Regions from separate parts of the Desulfosporomusa polytropa genome, predicted to be linked through region 1. Evidence: riboswitches for the same ligand, from Rfam matches in the RefSeq annotation. Region 1 holds a riboswitch; each other region holds the start of a gene.
What was found. A riboswitch is a leader RNA that binds a small molecule or an ion and turns the genes downstream of it on or off. The one in region 1 is predicted to bind cobalamin.
Positions count from the first base shown of each region.

Region 2: linked by a shared signal. The riboswitch ahead of ACZ449_RS23970 (hypothetical protein) and the one ahead of ACZ449_RS08095 (hypothetical protein) in region 1 are both predicted to bind cobalamin.
Region 3: linked by a shared signal. The riboswitch ahead of ACZ449_RS17200 (hypothetical protein) and the one ahead of ACZ449_RS08095 (hypothetical protein) in region 1 are both predicted to bind cobalamin.

Region 1 is NZ_AP042400.1:1,306,184-1,312,157, reverse strand. It holds gene ACZ449_RS08110 (hypothetical protein) at 1-303, opposite strand, end outside; gene ACZ449_RS08105 (energy-coupling factor transporter transmembrane component T family protein) at 300-1,187, opposite strand; gene ACZ449_RS08100 (ABC transporter ATP-binding protein) at 1,135-2,844, opposite strand; gene ACZ449_RS08095 (hypothetical protein) at 2,849-4,492, opposite strand; cobalamin riboswitch at 4,654-4,953, opposite strand; gene ACZ449_RS08090 (sirohydrochlorin cobaltochelatase) at 5,150-5,974, opposite strand, start outside.
Region 2 is NZ_AP042400.1:4,771,152-4,777,125, reverse strand. It holds gene ACZ449_RS23985 (ABC transporter substrate-binding protein) at 1-738, opposite strand, end outside; gene nikC (nickel transporter permease) at 873-1,685, opposite strand; gene nikB (nickel ABC transporter permease) at 1,695-2,675, opposite strand; cobalamin riboswitch at 2,800-2,981, opposite strand; gene ACZ449_RS23970 (hypothetical protein) at 3,086-4,030, opposite strand; cobalamin riboswitch at 4,204-4,385, opposite strand; gene ACZ449_RS23965 (cysteine hydrolase family protein) at 4,464-5,015, opposite strand; gene ACZ449_RS23960 (Lrp/AsnC family transcriptional regulator) at 5,148-5,561, shown strand; gene ACZ449_RS23955 (xanthine dehydrogenase family protein molybdopterin-binding subunit) at 5,653-5,974, opposite strand, start outside.
Region 3 is NZ_AP042400.1:3,288,174-3,294,147, reverse strand. It holds gene ACZ449_RS17225 (gamma carbonic anhydrase family protein) at 1-335, shown strand, start outside; gene ACZ449_RS17220 (nitroreductase family protein) at 357-989, shown strand; gene ACZ449_RS17215 (DedA family protein) at 1,040-1,636, shown strand; gene ACZ449_RS17210 (hypothetical protein) at 1,675-1,986, opposite strand; gene eutJ (ethanolamine utilization protein EutJ) at 2,256-3,071, shown strand; cobalamin riboswitch at 3,082-3,280, shown strand; gene ACZ449_RS17200 (hypothetical protein) at 3,390-4,475, shown strand; partial or broken gene ACZ449_RS17195 (IS3 family transposase) at 5,133-5,974, opposite strand, start outside.

The DNA.
Region 1 (5,974 bases):
AAGACTTCCCTTGGTAGTATAGAGCAGTACTTCTCCGGTTTCCGAACCAACTGCCAAAAAGTTGCTGTCAGGCGAAAAACGAACAAAGCCTTTATTAAAACCCATCCGCTGGTAGTTATAGACCTCAATTTGACCTAAAACAGTTTCCAATACTTTGCTATAAGCGCCAGTCTGCGTACCATTAGCTTTGTTGGAAAAGTTGAGTTGGCTGTTAATGCCAAAAATATGGGTAGCTAATAATCCCAGAGTACAAATAAATAAGAGGGTAATCCCAGTTTTAATCAGCTTTTGCATATCTTTCACAGCCACACTTTCATCAAATCATATAAACCCCGCCAGGACGGCACATATAACAGACCGTTAAACTGCAGCGCATCCATGCCTTTTAAAAGTACAAGAGCACATAAGACCAGCAGCATACCATGGCAGAAAAAACGTTCATAATGTGACCATACCGGTAGTGCCACCTGGGGTGTTTCCCGGCCAAATCCTCGGCTTTCGACAGACGAAGCTAAGGTTGCTGCCCGGCGCAGGGTCCGTGCCAAAATAGGAAACAGAGTTTGAAAAGCTGTTTGAATAAGCCGCCAGGGTGATAGTGATCTAAAGGGATTAAATCCTCTGAGGCGTTGAGCTGTTAGCACAACCCCGGTCTCTTGAAAGATGACTGGTAAAAACCTGAGCCCGGTTATCAGCATAAAGCACAATTCACAAGGCAGCTTCCAGGACAGCAAACTCCGCAGCAATTGCCGCGGATCAGAAGTCCAGTTAATCAGCAAACCCAAACTTAGCATCGTGCCTGAACGCAGCGCCTGCACAGCGCCGTATTCCAACCCTTCGCGGTATATGTATACCCCACCAGTCACTGCGCCAATACCTGGTATAGTCGGCGCAAGCAGGCAAGCAATAACAGTTCGTGGCTCTCTGGTATAAAATAGCGCCTGACTTGTCATCGAGCCCCAAATACCAAGCAAGATAAAAACCATAAGTATACGCCATCTGCCAGCAGATGACTGGGCAATAACATGCAGGCTCAGAGCCAAACAAAATAGCAGAAATAGCGAACGTGGGCTGTCGACAATCAGCACCACCGCTGCCAACAGGATTAATAATACCATTTTAGTACGGACATCAATCTTATGAAGCAGGGTTTTCCCCGGTGTAGCTTCCCATACCTGTCTGTCGTACATACCCTACCACCTCCTCTACGGTAAGTGCTGTGCCACCATATAAGGCCTGGGCGGTAAGCAGCACTGCCGGCGGTTTGAGTCCGCTGGTGTCAAGCATAATCTGGTCCTGAAAAACAGCAGCAGGCACATCATCTGCCACGATTTTTCCCTGCCGCATAACAACAATGCGATCAGCAAACCGAGCGGCCACCTCAGTATCATGGGTACAAAAAACAATACTGCCACCTTGTCTTGTATATTCTTTGAGCAATAAAACAATATCTTCAATATGACCAATATCCTGGCCGGTTGTCGGTTCATCCAACAGCAGCACCGCCGGCTTACAGGATAGTACAGCGGCAATAGCTACGCGAAGCCGCTGGCCCCGGCTTAAAGACAACGGAAACTCCTCTAGCAAATCACTTAGTCCCAACGTATCGACCAATAATTGGCAATACCCTGTCCAGTCACTGCCTTCCCCTTGGTGCTGTTGCAGACTAAACACAATTTCCTCCCGGACGGTGCTGTTAAACAGCATAAAATCCGGGTTTTGTAAAACCATGCCAACTTCTGGAGAAATGTTGGTAAGTTCTTGACCCATTATTGTTATTGCCCCTGTGACCGGTCTGATTAAACCGCCCATTAAGTGCAACAAGGTTGATTTACCAGCGCCATTACTTCCCATAAGTGCAATAAATTGTCCAGAAAACACAGTAAAATCGACATCTCGAATCACTAATTTCGCGGGATTATCATAATAAAAGGATAACCCCTTGGCCGTAACAGCTGGCAACTTTGGCAGTAGCTCCTTGGGTCTGACTGGAGCTACCAGCTCATAGTGAGGAACAGCATAGCTTTGGCGAATGGCTGCCACAGCATCACTGACCTTAGCGGAACACGCCGCAAGTCCTAGCTGATGACAGATAGTAACAGGCTGCGGCAACCGAAGTCCATAGGCTGCGAACAGTTCCTGACGGCCATAGGCTTCCTTACAGTCGCCCTGCCAAATAAGCTCGCCGGCATCCATAATGGCTACCTTGTGACATAAGGGCAATACCTCATGCAGCCGGTGCTCGACCAGGATAATGGTAATTCCCAGCCTAGCATTCAGTTCTTTTAAAACTGACAATAATTCCACCGCTCCCTGCGGATCAAGCTGGCTAATGGGTTCATCAAGCGCCAGTACCTGTGGTCTAGCGGCCAATACAGCCGCTACAGCCAAGCGTTGTTTTTGTCCGCCTGACAGAGCATGGACGCTAGCTTCAGCCTTAGCTAACAGGCCTACCAACTGCAGCGTCTCTTTGACCTGAGGCTCAATTTGGGCTGCAGTCATTCCCATATTTTCCAGTACAAAAGCTACTTCATCAAAGACTGTTGTTGAAAAAATCTGATCATCCGGATTTTGAAATACCATACCCACCGTGCGGCTCATCTCGGCTACCGCAAAGTCACGCGTAGACTGGCGATTGACAAAGATTTCGCCGACAATTTTACCGCCACTTTCATGGGGAATCAAACCATTGAGCATCTTCAACAACGTACTTTTACCACAGCCGGTTGCGCCTGTCAGCAATAAGAATTCTCCTGGCGAAACCTGGAGGCTAACATTTTTTACACTGGGAATACTGCGATGCCGATAGGTAAAAGAAACATTGCAAAACTGTACCATACTGTCCATCCTGTCAATCCCCCCCTACTCTGGCTAATCGTTTGCCTAAGGCTGTACCGCAGACAGCGCCAATCGCTGTATAGATAAATCCGTTAAAAATCAAAACTAAAGCAATATACCAGGCAGCATAATACATGCGATACAAAAACGCCATAGCCTGTAACCCTACATAAGTTGAAATCGTATCAGCCACACCGCAGCTAATGGCAAAAAGCGCGATCTTGCTACAGGGTATACTTTCATCTTCCCGTTTTTGTAGCCAGCCATATATTCCGCTACCATAAATCAATAGCTCCAGCAATAGAGCATGCATCCCATAGGTCAACAAACTAATTGGTGAAATTTGTCCAAAAGCCAGCATCCCTAAGAGCATGCGGACAACAGTCATAAGTGCTACTACCCCCGGCCGGGGAATTAATATGACCAACGCCACCACCATCATATAAAGAAATACACCACTAAAGAGACCTGTAACCAAAAATCCGAACGGCCCTAGCAAAATATGGAAAAAGTCATTTAATAAGGTAGACGGTACATTAACTACCGCAAAAGCCGCTGCACCAAATAAGGCGATCGTTACCAGCCAGCGTGTTTTTAACACCTTCAGTACCTGTCGCAAACGTCTAAGGGCTACAACTATACCTGCTACTACCATCAGTGTTGCTATACTGACCACTACCAGTGCCTTATTATCTTTTTTTACAACAGTAAGCGGCACTTCACACACCAGCGGCGGCTTAACTCCATCCTTTAGTTCTGCCTGGAGAATATAATTACCGCCAGTCAAATCACGCTCATCCGCATATACCGGTATCTGCATTCGTTGCCAAGCATCCCCGTTTAGAGCTGTAAAAGCTTCTAAATATTTTTTTTGTCCATCCATTGCACCGCCATTTACATCTTCATTGGTCGAACCTGGAGTAAACAAACCGTTTATCGGTTGATGACTGGCAGCATCTAACAACTGGACAGTAACAACAACCAGCTTCTGTACCCCAGACGGATTTGCAATATCCACTCCCAAATGGGTCACCGGATGAATAGCTTCCACTTCCTGATTAGAAGCGCCTTTACCGATCAATAGATTTTTGTAATAGTCCCATTGCCTGTCACGCAGCACTAAAACATTGCGGCCCATACGGTCATCGTTTTTGCCGTCCTTATCTAAAGGTAGCACAATGCCTGCTATAGTTACTGCCGCAGTAGTATCATTTGTTCCCGCGCCTACGCTAATTGGTATCTGCTGCGCAACTTCTCCTGCTGTAACAGTAGCTGTATAGCTGCCAAGCGGCAATTCTGTTGCCACCTGAAAAGATAACAAGTCATACCACTGACTGTAACCGCCTGCCAGCAAAGCTTGTCTTGTTAGAACATAATGATTTGCTTCCTCTTTTATCTCCCAATTTTCCTGATAACCAACAGGCCTAAACCCTGGCGGCAGGCTAATTGTCAGTTCTACCGCCTTATCGGCTAAGTCACGGTTTTCGATAGTAAACAGCGCTGCTGTTTGGGTACCAGGAGTCACAGAGTCTCTGGCTTTTCCGAGATAATATGGAAATTGGCAGGAAAAAGACAGGCCATCTTGGGCCTGACCGGTAATTGTTAACAATACAAACAGCACCGCCACCAACCCGGTTAGTGCTTTTTTGATAGTCAAATTCTTTCCTCCTTTCCAACGACAAAAATGCATCCCCTGTGTTTACCAGGGAATGCATTTTTATCGTTGCTATATAGTGCCCCCAAAAACCTTGCCAAACGGCCATGATTTTTTGGCATATAACATCATACAATAATCCCTCCCCATACCTCGTGGGTTAAACGGTGACTGTCAGCTAGGCAGTTCTCCTGACTTTGGTTCATCGCTCATCCAAACCTTCCCAGGACTTTTCATCCAGACGGAAAGTCTAACTTTCCCTGGATTGAACGCCTACCTATACCCCCTAAAGGAGTACTGGCGGCTCCTGCCGGCGTCCTAAAGGACTTGGCACAAGCCAAGTCTTATCTTATCCCAGTGGTCTACTCTTGGATTTGCTCCCCATTACAGTGGCGGGACCGTGCCGGTTTTTCACCAGACTTCCCTATTAAGCCCCGTAGGGCACCTAACTCTTTCGTTATTTAGTTTTTACTTATATTCTAGTGCTTTTTGCCTTTAGGATTGTCAAAAAGAAGTATTTGAGAAAATGCCTTAAACTATTAAAACTCCCAACCGTTTAAAGTTGGGAGTTTTAAACAGTAAATGAACCGTTCTTCCCTATTAAGCCCTTACGTCACCTATCTCAAATATATTTAATTTTCTTCTATAAAAAAATTGTGTCTAATTAATAACCGGAATGGCCGGACGCTCTTTGCTTCTTTCGATATAAGCCCCTGCAATAGCATCTTTTACATGTTGTACATAGATATCTTGAATGCCAACATTTTCACCGAGTCCATGAATATAAGTTTCTACCTTGAATCCAGCGGCGATCAACTGCGATTTAAAGGATTCCTTATCGTCACCAGCCATATCGTTGTTTGCATGATCACCTGCAACCAACATAATTGGCATTAAAGTAACTTTTTTAATTTTATTGTCTTTTAATTCCTTAATCACATTTTCAATGGTAGGATAACCCTCTACTGTAAATACAAAAACATTTTTTAAACCCGCATCCTGAATTTTCATTTGAAGGGCTGCATAGGCTGTATTAGAGGGATTTACGCCACCATGACCCATCAGGGCAATTGCTTCACCTTTTCCTAATTTAGGAAATTGAGTTTGCATTGCTTTAATGGCAATCAAATAATCATCCGGTTTTTCCCCCTCTTGTCCCGTATAGTACAGGACCGGGCGACCAACGGAAATTTTATCAAAGGATTTCTTATAATTGTCAACTACATGCATGAGCTTTGCATATTCATCCCCTGCTTCCATATGCAGCGGTTGAATAATAATTTCTTTATAGCCATCAGCTTTCAATTTATCAAGTGCCTGTTTTTCTGTATCGAAGTGCAATCCATCACGATCAGCTAATCGTTTAATAATAATACGAGAGGTAAAAGCGTGGCGAACTTCATAATCGGGGAAAGCAGCTTTAATTTTATCTTCAACCGCTTCTGTTGTAATTTTACGTGTATCTGCAAAAGTAGTGCCAAAACT
Region 2 (5,974 bases), 2.2 Mb from region 1:
ACCAGCTGCAATGTTAACCGCCATGTCCACCTCGCCGGACTGCAGCGCCATTGCCCGTGTGTTCGGATCGTCAATGGACGGGATTTCAACTGCTTCATAGGGCACTTCCCCGTCCCAGTAATAAAGGTTTTTTACCAGAACCGCTTTATCCTTGACGAAGGAATTACACATATAAGGACCGGTGCAAATGGGACCTTCCTTGGCAAAATTACGTCCCGCCTCAGCCGATACATCGACAATCAAAAAGAGCGGGTCGGCTAAGAATCCCGGCATATTCGGCTCCGGCTTTTCCGTACGGATCACAAGTGTTTGACCGTCAGCCGTCATGTCCTTATACTTAAAAAATGTCATTGCGCGTTTATTCTTGGCAAAGGCTCTTTCCAGCGAAGCCTTGACAGCTGCTGCATCCAGCGGTTTTCCGTTCGAGAATTTCACCCCGTCTCTGATCTTGAAGGTCCAGGTCATGTGGTCAGCACTGATCTGCCAGCTTTCAGCCAGCCAGGGTGTTACATTCATCTTCTCATCAAATTTTGTAAGGCTTTCCCCTATACCATAACGCATAACTACCCAGCCAAAATAATTTTCTGTCGGTTCCAGTGAATCTGCAAAATTTGTCACACCAATTCTCAGTGTCTTCTTGTCTGTTTCCTTTTTACTACTGCCGCCGCAGCCCGTCATAAAGACCGCTGCCATACAAATAGTAAGCAGCACGCAAATAATTTTCCCCAATTTTTTCATAAACCTCATCCCTTCCCATATGTTTATCTTAATCGCTGAGTCAAGACTCCCGCCTCTACAGGCGGCGTCAGTTCAGGTGGAGTAGACTCTCCACCTGAACCCCCGATGTTTCAGCTCTGCTGAAACGAGTTCACTCAGTTTGTCCGCTGTGGGTCCATGATGTCGCGCAGGCTGTCGCCCCAAAGGTTAAAAATTGCTACGACTATCAAGATCGCAGCCCCCGGATACAGCATCAGCCAGGGAGCCGTCTGGATATGCTGCCTTCCTTCATTGAGCATTAGGCCCCATTCCGGTGTCGGCGGCTGTGCACCAAAGCCCAAAAAGGACAAGCCTGCCAGTTCCATAATCATCGTACCGATATCCATGGCAGCCGTCACGACAATAGTCGGCAGGATATTCGGTAAAATATGGCGCCATAGAATATGTAGCGGTCTTGTCCCAGTGGTTACGGCCGCCGCGATAAAATCACGTTCGCGCTGCTTCAGCGTAAGGCTGCGTCCCAAGCGCGCATATTTAGTCCAGCTCACTGCCGCCAGCGCCAAAATCGTATTCAGTATATTGCCGCCCAGCATGCCGGCAATGGCAATAGCCAGCACGATACCCGGAAAGGCAAGCATCATATCCACCATACGCATAAGCACCGTATCCACCTTGCCGCCCGAGTAGCCTGAAACCACACCGACAGACGTTCCGACCCCCGCAATAATAACTACCAGCGACAGCGTCATCATCAGTGAGGTCTGCGTCCCGTAAAGAATGCGCGACAAGCAGTCGCGCCCGAGCTTATCCGTACCGAATAAATGCTCCGCCGACGGCGCCTGCAGCGACTGCCGCATCACCGCATCATATGGGTCATAAGGCGCCAACCATGGCGCGAATAGCGCAAAACCGGCAATCAACAGAACTAAAAACGTATACAGCCCGAACAAGAACTTGTCCTTTGTCAAAAACGTCACTCAGCGTCCTCCTTTCCGCAGCCGCGGATCAAGATAGGTATAGGAAATATCGACAAGCAGATTAATCCCCATATACAAAACAGCAATCCAGAGGACAAAGCCCTGTACTAAAGGATAATCACGCATCTCAATGGCGTGTACGGCCATCTTGCCGAGTCCCGGCCAGGAAAAGACCATCTCAATAACAGCCACGCCGCCCAACAGCCAGCCAATCGACAGTCCCAGCAACGTAATGAGCGGCAAACAGGCATTTGACAGCACATGCCGCCAGAGAATCTTCCGCATGGGAAATCCCCGCGAACGTGCACCAATGATATACTCCTGCCCCAGTTCCTCCAAAACCGCCGTACGCACCTGCCGCGTGTATTTGGCCGCCATCGCAATGGCCAGCGTAAGCGCTGGAAGCACCATCCGGTCCAGCGACACTACACCGCCTGCAACCGGAAAAAGCCTCAGCTTCAGCCCCAAAACATACAAGAGGATGAGTCCTACCCAAAAGCTCGGCATGGATACGCCTAAAAATGAAATTCCGCGGATCAGATAATCAACCGTGCGGTTTCTATACACGGCGGAAAGAATCCCGCAAGGTACTGAAATCAGGAGCATCATCACCAGAGCCGAGCCTGCTAGCACCAACGTTCCCGGCAGGCACTGCCAAAGGCGCTCAACTACCGGCATCTTCGCCGAGTACGACATACCCATATCCCCTTGCAAGACACCAGTAAACCAGCGGATATACTGTATATGAAAAGGCTGATCCAAGCCCAGCTGTACCCGCGTCTCCGCAATCGTTTCCTCCGAAACAATGGTATCGCCTACCTCCAGCAGCATCTCTACCGGATCTCCCGGCGACAGATACATCAGGCAAAATGTTAGAAAGCTCACACCGATAAGAGCAATCACCATTTGTACCAAGCGATGTACAATCTCTTTTCGATTCAAAGCACCATCTCCTCTAGTAAAAAATAAACTCCCTGCCATAAAAAGCAGGGAGTGATACAGCAAAGTGAAATAAAAAACTCCTGGTGTAAAACCAGGAGTGAATTCAGTAAAATACGCATATAGCACTTAACTGTAATCCCCTCCCCATACCACGTGGGTGAAAACGGTGATTGTCAGATAGGCAGTTCTCCTGGCTTCGGATCATGGCTTGCTTAAACCTTCCCAAGACTGTTGTCCCAGTGGTATACCTTAAGCTTGCTCCCCGTTACAGTGGCGGGACCGCGCCGGCTTTTAACCGGTCTTCCCTATTAAGCCCAAATGGGCACCTAACTCAATATATTCAGTTGTCTGTTAGAGAATATAATATTCTATATTTTTCCAACCATATCATTGGTCGACATAGAACGTCAATGATTATTTCACAACATTCACCATCAGGTAACTCACGCTTACAAAGCGAGGCTGGCGGCCAGCACCACCATTGCAAGATAGACGACAGTACCCACTACAGTAACAATAACTCCCAACTTGACGCCAAATATTGAAAGATTTGTTGGTAATACGCGAGATACAGCATCATATATATTATGAAAAAAGGACGCCACCAAAAGCGTAAAGATTATCTCCTCTGCCACCAGTGCACCGTTTTGTAGCAGCGTTCCGGCAACACCTATGGCCGCAATCATCGTAGGTATACCCGCCAAAATGACCAAAACTCCGGCTGCAGTCAAATTGACCTTGTGTAAAACAGGGGCAACACCTGACAGAATCCCGTTAATATTATCTGTATGCATAAACAGCGCGAAAACAAACGTAACCGGCACAAAAACTACAGCTATATCCCAAAATTGCCAAAAGGCCGTCCTAGCCGCAGCTACCAGATCGATCTTATCGGCTGTCGCACTGGAAAATGCCTGCTGATGTTCCGAATGGCTGGCGTCATCTTGTCGGAAGTTAATGCGATTCCATAAGATGCCAATTACTGTTACAAGAGTACTCATGCCAATGTTTATCGCCATAAATGCCATACCCAGTTTCCAGCCCAACCCGGCGATCAAAGCTGGACTGAAATAAAAGATAGTGAAATAGATGCCGGTAGGCAACGAACCCATCAGATAAACAGCAATGATGCCATTTTTATTTACAACAGCGTTACGCCCAAACTCTGCCAGCATAGCATTAGCCGCATACCTGTTCAGTAAACATAAAATAAAAAATGGGCCTAAAGCTTCCGGCAATTTACCCAGTGAAGTCATTGGCCGCAACACTTTGCTGAACCAATCGAAAAAACGTCCGTTTTTAAGAACAACCCCACAATAACAGCCTAAAAACATGGCCGGTAATGCAGTTTTCCACATTTTCAAAACATCTGCTAATGCTAATGAAATATCCATATTATTATTCCTGTCTTGTTAATATAAAATATTAAAACTCCTGACCGTTTATAGTCAGGAGTGATAACCAGTAAGCTAATATAAAGCTCCTGGCGGTTAGCCAGGAGCGAATTAAACTAGGTACACTTAAAAGTGCCTACTGTAATCCCCTCCCCATACCTCGTGGGTAACAAACGGTGATTGTCAGATAGGCAGTTCTCCTGACTCCGGATCGTTGCTTGCTTAAACCTTCCCAAGACTATCGTCTCAGTGGCATATCTTAAGCTTACTCCCCGTTACAGTGGCGGGACCGCGCCGGCATTTAACCGGACTTCCCTATTAAGCCCTTTAAGGCACCTATCTCGTACTATTCAGTTTTATATTATGGAATTAGAATATCATTCCTGGAAACAGTTGTCAAGCCTTAACCTGCGGACAGAGGTTCCCTATCCCACTATTCCTTTCTATACTTCTTAATCCATTCATCAGTAGAAATCACCTTAGAAAACCGCATAGCCTGAATTATAAGTATCGCCTTGTGAAGCTCCTCTGCCGTTATTTTACCAGCATCATTGGATACATCCAAAGTTCCGGTAGCATCTGACAGAAATTCGACAGAAAATCCAAGGTGGACGGCCTGCCTTGCCGTCGTATCGCAGCACATCTGGGTCATATAGCCGCAGATTACAATTGTATCTATACCCATCCCTTTTAAATAATCTTCAAGTCCGGTACCTGTAAAACTTCCCGGAAGATCCTTATCAAAAATACGTACATATTCTTTTTCCAGAAGCTCTTCACGAATTCCCCACCCCCTACTGCCTTTTACAAAAGCAGCAGCCTGTTGTGTTGCTTCATGTCTGATAAGAATTACCGGAATGTTATTTTGATTAGCTGCCTCTACAGCCTGAAGAATTTTATTAAAACTCCCCGGTGGGTAAGTAACCGGCATTTTTCCGGTAAAGTATTCATTTTGCACATCAATTACGAGTAACGCTTTTTTCACTGTCAATTCCCCCCATATTTCATTCTGGATTATGCTCACATCCTTTGTTATACTAATTATACTGACAGCTCCAATTGTGCCGCGAAAGTATGGAACCATTTCCGATTTCCTCATGAAAGGATTTAATGAAAAATGCTTGATCATACTGATTTGGCGATCATAAAACTATTAAAAACAAACTGCAAAATGCAGCTTAAAGATATCGGTGAACTAGTTCACCTAACAGGCCAGGCAGTTTCGAAGCGAATTTCACGAATGGAAGAGTTAGGTGTAATACAGGGATACTCTGTTTTGCTTGATGAACAACTGTTGGGAACAACCATAACAGCATATATAACCATATTCATGAAAACAACCAATCATCGAGCTTTCCATGTATTCTTACAAAGCCAGGAAGCAGTGGTAGAAGCTAGCCGAATCAGCGGCGATGGCTGTTATCTGCTGAAAGTTCAGGTTAATTCACAAGAAGCTCTGAACTGTTTTTTGGATTCTGTTTTGAACTATGGCAATTACCGAATAAATATTTCTATTGGAAAAATTAAATAGTAAACTGTATAGCTCCTCTATAATCTGACGTTTTACCAAAGAAAGATGCACTAGCTCGTCAACGAATGACTGACTAGTGCATCTTCTTTAGTTACTTATTCTGCTGCTCAGTAAGCATGGCCATAATTTTATCCGGTGTTACCGGCAGTATTGTTAGATTGGCATTAAGAGCATGGTTTATTGCATTTACGGTAGCTGCAGTAATGGGAATCGTCGCAATCTCACCTATGCTTTTGGCTCCATACGGACCATATTCTTCCCCTTTTTCAATTAAGATGACTCTGACAGGCGGCATATCTGGCGCATTAACAAGATGGTATTTGCTAAAGCGGCTGCCACGGGCGATACCTGACTTTTCATCATAAGCAAGATCTTCAGCGATTGCCATACCTAATCCCATTTGAATACCGCCG
Region 3 (5,974 bases), 2.0 Mb from region 1:
TAATTGGCGACTATGTTACTGTTGGACATAATGCCGTTATTCACGGCTGTATTATAGAAGAGCATTGTTTAATTGGCATGGGGGCTATTATTCTAACTGGTGCGGTGATTGGTAAAGGCAGCATTGTTGCTGCCGGAGCAGTAGTCAAGGAGAACCAGATCATTCCTCCTCATTCCCTAGTGGTTGGCGTTCCTGGTAAAGTGGTGAGATTTGTACCAGAGGAATGGGACAGCATTCACGCTCAGGCAGTAAAATATAAGACTTTGTGGAGTGAGCGGTATAAATTTATGCCTGACGCTGGCGGTGAACGCTATAAAGGTGAAAAAATAATTTAATAGCTAAGGAGGTTAGTTGTTATGGATCTTGATTTTATTTACAAGCGTCATAGTGTACGTCGATTTACCAAGGAAGAAGTCCCTGAACAAACCATTAAAGAATTAATTAAAGCTGCCACTTATGCACCTTCGGGAAAAAACCAGCAGAATTGGCATTTTGTTGTTATCACCAATAAGGAGAAGATTGACGAGATTGCGCGGATTGTTGAGCGAAAGAATGCCGAGTTATGCACCTATTTATGTGATGAGGCAAAAATCAAGGGGTTAAAAGCGAGCCTACCCTATCAAACGGTTTTCAAAGCTGCACCTGTGCTAGTTCTTGTGTATGCCGGTCCATATGACACTATTGCTGATATGCTATTGGCTGATGGCATTATGCCGTGCGAAGAGGCCGTAAAATATGCTAAACCCAATCCCGGAATTCAAAATATCGCAGCTGCCCTGGAAAATCTGCTGTTAGCTGCTGCCGATCGAGGTTATGGAACTTGCTGGATGACCGGACCGACGCATGCTGCTGAGGAGATTTCAGCATATATTGGTTTTAGGAAAGAAGGCTATTATTTGGCTGCCATGACACCGCTGGGAGTACCAGCTTCTGATAAATTATCAGCACCACCGCGAAAACCAGTGGAGGACGTATTGACTTTTATCTAGGTTACATTAGCAATGTATCTATTACTCAGTGGAGGTTAGGTAATTCGACAATGGAACAAGTAGCACAAGCAGTGCTTGATCAGCTAGATACATATGGCTACTTTACTATTTTTGCAGCTATGATGCTTACTGGTATGGGTCTGCCCTTGCCAGGAGAATTAACTTTGGGGTTTACCGGATATTTAGTGTTTAGCGGACAATTGGAAATAATTCCTGCCATTGCGGCTGCTGCGACGGGAGATTTACTGGGGGCTGTTATTAGTTATGGACTTGGCTTTTTTAGTAGAACAAAAATTGTAGCGCGACATATCTCCCTGTTTATGCCAGCTGAGTCTAAATTGATGACTATTGAGAAATGGCTTAACAAATACGGCATTTCTGCCGTCGTTTTCGGCAGGCTCCTGCCGGTCATCCGCGGCGCTATCCCTATTTCCGCAGGCTTTGTTCAGATGAATGGTAAGAACTATATTTTCGGGACTTTTTTTAGTTCAATTGTTTGGTGTGGTGCTCTTATCTATCTGGGGATTGGATTGGGGTATAATTGGCAACAGATAGCTGGTGTAGGTAATTCTATTGGTATGTTAGCTATAGGCGTAGTGGCTATCGTAGTTTTAATCTGGTATTTGCTTTTTTGTGCAAAAAAATAAACCGGCACATTGAGGCCGGGCTAATTACTTGGTTGCCTTTAAACAGGACGGCGGGCAAGAGAACGAATTTTGATTTCATGTTCGCCGGTGACTTCTGCCAAGGACTTTAAATCTTCATGAATGGTATCAATCTTTTTACTGGTTAATTGGAGCAGGTGATAGATGTCCTTTTGCTGGACTTCGCCATATTGCTCAATTTTATTTTCTAATCGGGTAATATCGGCTTTAGTGGCCATATCTGACTTGATGGTGATAATATCTTTTTCCATGTTGTCTAGGCGTTGGGTAATAGGTTTAATTTCTTCTTTGATAATAGCGCTGATGGCTCGCAGGAATTCTGTATTCTCCATTGCTGACACCTGCCTTTAAAACTATCTATTCTTATTATAGCCTTTACGAGCGGGAGAGACAAGGCAATCTTATTACACCAGTTGTAATAAGCGTTAATTATTTTAGCAACAGAAAAAGACAAGAATCTACTATATACAAGCGTGTAAGGGGATAGTAAAATACAGGTAATAAAATTATGGTTATGGTAACAGATATTTGCCTGAGTTTTAGGGAAAGCAAATACCTATAAACCTAAGTAATGCAGGTGGTTAGGGGGGGGGGCTAATGCGTGGAAGCTTATGAGAAGATTCATAAATTGCATGAATTGATTGAAACCAAAACGGTAGCCGATCTGCCAGGCCCTTACAAGGTCGGGGTTGATCTGGGAACAGCCGATGTTGTGCTGGTTGTTACTGATGCGGCCGGTAACCCGGTGGCAGGGAGTATGCAGTGGGCTTCGGTGGTTAAGGATGGTTTGGTTGTTGACTTTCGAGGAGCCATGGTTATTGTTGAAGAGTTGAAGGCCGAGATCGAAGCACGGATGGGAATTACCTTAGATAAAGGAGCTACTGCCATTCCCCCGGGAACAGTAGGAAGAAACGCGATGGCCTGTGGTCATGTTATCGCCGGGGCTGGTTTGGAACCAGTTTGCCAGGTAGATGAACCGGTGGCAGCAGCGGAGGCGTTGGGAATTACGCATGGTATTGTGGTAGATATTGGTGGTGGCACCACCGGTATTGCTGTGTTACGTAATGGGGAATTGGTTTTTACGGCCGATGAACCAACAGGCGGTACACATGTGTCTTTAGTTTTGGCTGGTGCTTATAAGATATCCTTTGAAGAAGCTGAATTGCTGAAGCGCGATTCTACTCAGCACCGTAAAATTATGCCGGTCATTTTGCCGGTTGTGGAAAAAATGGCAACTGTGGTTAAAAATATGTTAATCGGATATGAAGAGTTTGATGATTATCCTGTTTATGTAGTGGGCGGTACTGCATATTTGCAGGGGTTTGAAACCGAGTTTGGTAAAGCGTTTGGCCGGCAGGTGCATGTTCCGCCACATCCGTTGCTGGTGACACCGCTCGGAATTGCTATGTTTGGTTAAAAATAGAACTTAATAACGCCACCATACAGGTGCCTCTTACGTTTAAGAGGAGAATAGGGAAGTTCGGAAGGATTGGAAAATCCTTAAACGACGCGGTCGCGCCACTGTAATCGGGGAAGATTACCTTTAATATGCCACCGAGAATCCGGGAAGGTGAGGTATTCTTACGATCCGTAAGCCAGGAGACCTGCCTGTATTGGCTGTTATTTACCTCCGCGCCAGGGGTAATACCAGAAGGATAGGATTATGAATAGTAAGCTCCTAGCCCTTTTGGGCTAGGAGTATTTATGTTTGGCGCAAAAAAAATAGGGGGTAAACATGTTGAGTATGCAGGATTTGATTGTAGCTCTGGGAGTAGTAATCAACGCCATACCAGGAGGTTTATATGCTTTGACCTTCGGTTTTGCGTCTGTTCCGACGGCAGCTGGTTTTATTATTGGCGCCATCGGCTGTGGGGTATTAGGGGTTGTGGCTCCTATTTCTTTTCAGGCGGAGACGTTAACGCTGGTAGGAACCATGGGGCGTACTGTGCAGGAACGAATTTCGATGGTTTTTCTTGAGGGCGTGATTTTGCTTGCTGTCGGGTTGTTAGGACTGTTTAAAGTTATCGTTGCTTTTATTGGTCCGGTGATTACATATGCCATGATGGCCGGTATAGGGATAGTTTTAGCCAAGGTTGCTGTGGAAATGACTGTAAGAAATCCTATTGTGGGTAGTAGTTCTATAATTGCAGCTCTTTTAAGTTATTATATTACCCCAAATCCAGCTGATAAACTTATTTATGCTATTGTTAGTTGTGTTGCTATTTCGTCGCTGGTTAGTGTTTGGTTAAAACGGAATCAGCAGCTGGCGGTTGAACCGGGGCGTGAACGGTTTGTTATGCGAAAGCTGTCCTTTACGAAAAATGTGGTTCGCGGGGCGCTAGGCTTAAGTGCTCTGAATATTGGTGCCAATATCGCTTTTGGTAATATTACGGCGCAGACCTTAGCCAAGACGGAAGTGAATCTTGATTATCTGACAATTATCAGCAGTATTGCTGATATCGTATCCTCACTTTTTGGCGGTGCGCCAGTTCAGGCTATCATTTCAGCTACCGGAGCTGCGCCGCATCCACTAGCGTCAGGAGTTTTAATGATGGTCAGTATGGCTGCTATTTTGGCGGCTGGGTTACTTGTCAAGATTGGAAAGTATGTACCAAATGAATCCATTGCCGGCTTTCTCTTAGTGTTAGGTGCTATTGTAACTGTACCCATCAATGCCAGCTTGGCACTAAATAGTGGCGTGGGTAGTGTTGATACCATTATTGGTGGTGTAACTATGACTGTGACAGCAATAGCTGACCCCTTTATGGGGATGGTTTCAGGTTTGCTGGTAAAGGCGCTTATTAGTATGTTTGGCATGTAAAGCAAAAAAGTAATGCCCTGCAGTTCATTCTCGCTGTAGGGCATTACTTTTTTTATGAATTTATAAGTTTTGGGAGTCGCGGAGGCATTATAAAACAAGGGGCGTCAAGTACAAAACCCGGCACAGGCGGCCGTACTGTTTACGCCCGGCAACTCCCCGTAGCCCCCTCGGCCTTTGCCGGAAAAAGCGTTCCGCAGGAGAAAAGCCGGGCGGTATTCCGTTAAAAAATCCGTATTGTTTGAGCGTAGCGAGTTTACGGATTTTAGGAATATTGCCCGGCTTTTCAGCTTTTGGAGGCTTAGGGCCTAGACCTTTTGTTACTTTTGTGGCAATGACAAAAGTAAAACCGCTTACCCTTCGAAACCCTTTGCGCTCTTTGTGTCCTTTGTGGTTTAACAAACCTAACTCCATAGCCTAAAACCAAGCCTATTTTAAGGATTGTTACCGCAAAGTACTCAAAGTATGCAAAGGGGTTAACGGTATCGTAGTAATTGCAAGGGTTAGGCCTTGCAATTCACGGCAACTCCCCGTAACCTCCCGGCCTTTGCCGGAAAAAGCGTTCCGCAGGAGAAAAGCCGGGCGGTATTCCGTTAAAAAATCCGTATTGTTTGAGCGTGAACTGGTACCCTAAATTAGGACAGTGAGAAGAAATCCGTTTTAGGAAGCGATAAGATGATCCCGATATTGATTTGGGGTCATCTTTTTTAATCCCCATTGGTAACGTTGGCAATTGTAATACTCAATGTATTCATCGATCTTATTCTGAACTTCAGTAAAGCTTTGGCACTCTTTTATATTAATTTCATCCTTCATATGTCCAAAGAATGACTCCATTGATGCGTTATCCAAACAGTTGCCCTTCCTAGACATGGACTGTTTTATCAATAATTCTTTCACCCTGCACTGAAATTCAGGATGTGTATAATGAAATCCCTGATCCGAGTGTATAATTGCGTCAGGGTGGATGTTTCCGCCCAAAGTTTCCTGTAATCGGTCCAGCGTTTTCATCACAAGACCCATTTCGAGAGAAGTCGATAGATGGTAAGCCAAAATTTCTCTTGTTGATCCGTCTTTAATGACCGATAAGTAAGCCTTACGCCCCTCGGCGTAATATAGATAGGTAATATCGGTTAACATGACCTTTTGCGGCTCGTGGTGATCAAACTTGCGCTTTAGCAGATTACATACCGTTTTATGAGGTTGAGTTGCCTTTGCCATTTTTCGATACGGATTCTTCCGTCTCACCACCGTAACCAATTGGAACCTTCGCATAATACGCAAAATCTTCTTGTGATTCATAAGAATTGCGTACTCTCTTTCTAGATTCATCTTTATCGTGCGCCAGCCACCCTTTCTTTTAGTAGCAATAAATATTTCTTCAATCAGTTTATAATCATTTCTGTCATGCTCTTCTCTCTGGTATCGACTAGGTGCTGCCTTCAGCCAGGCATAGAACCCGCTACGGCTAACTTGTGCTATCTCACATAAGTAACTAATCA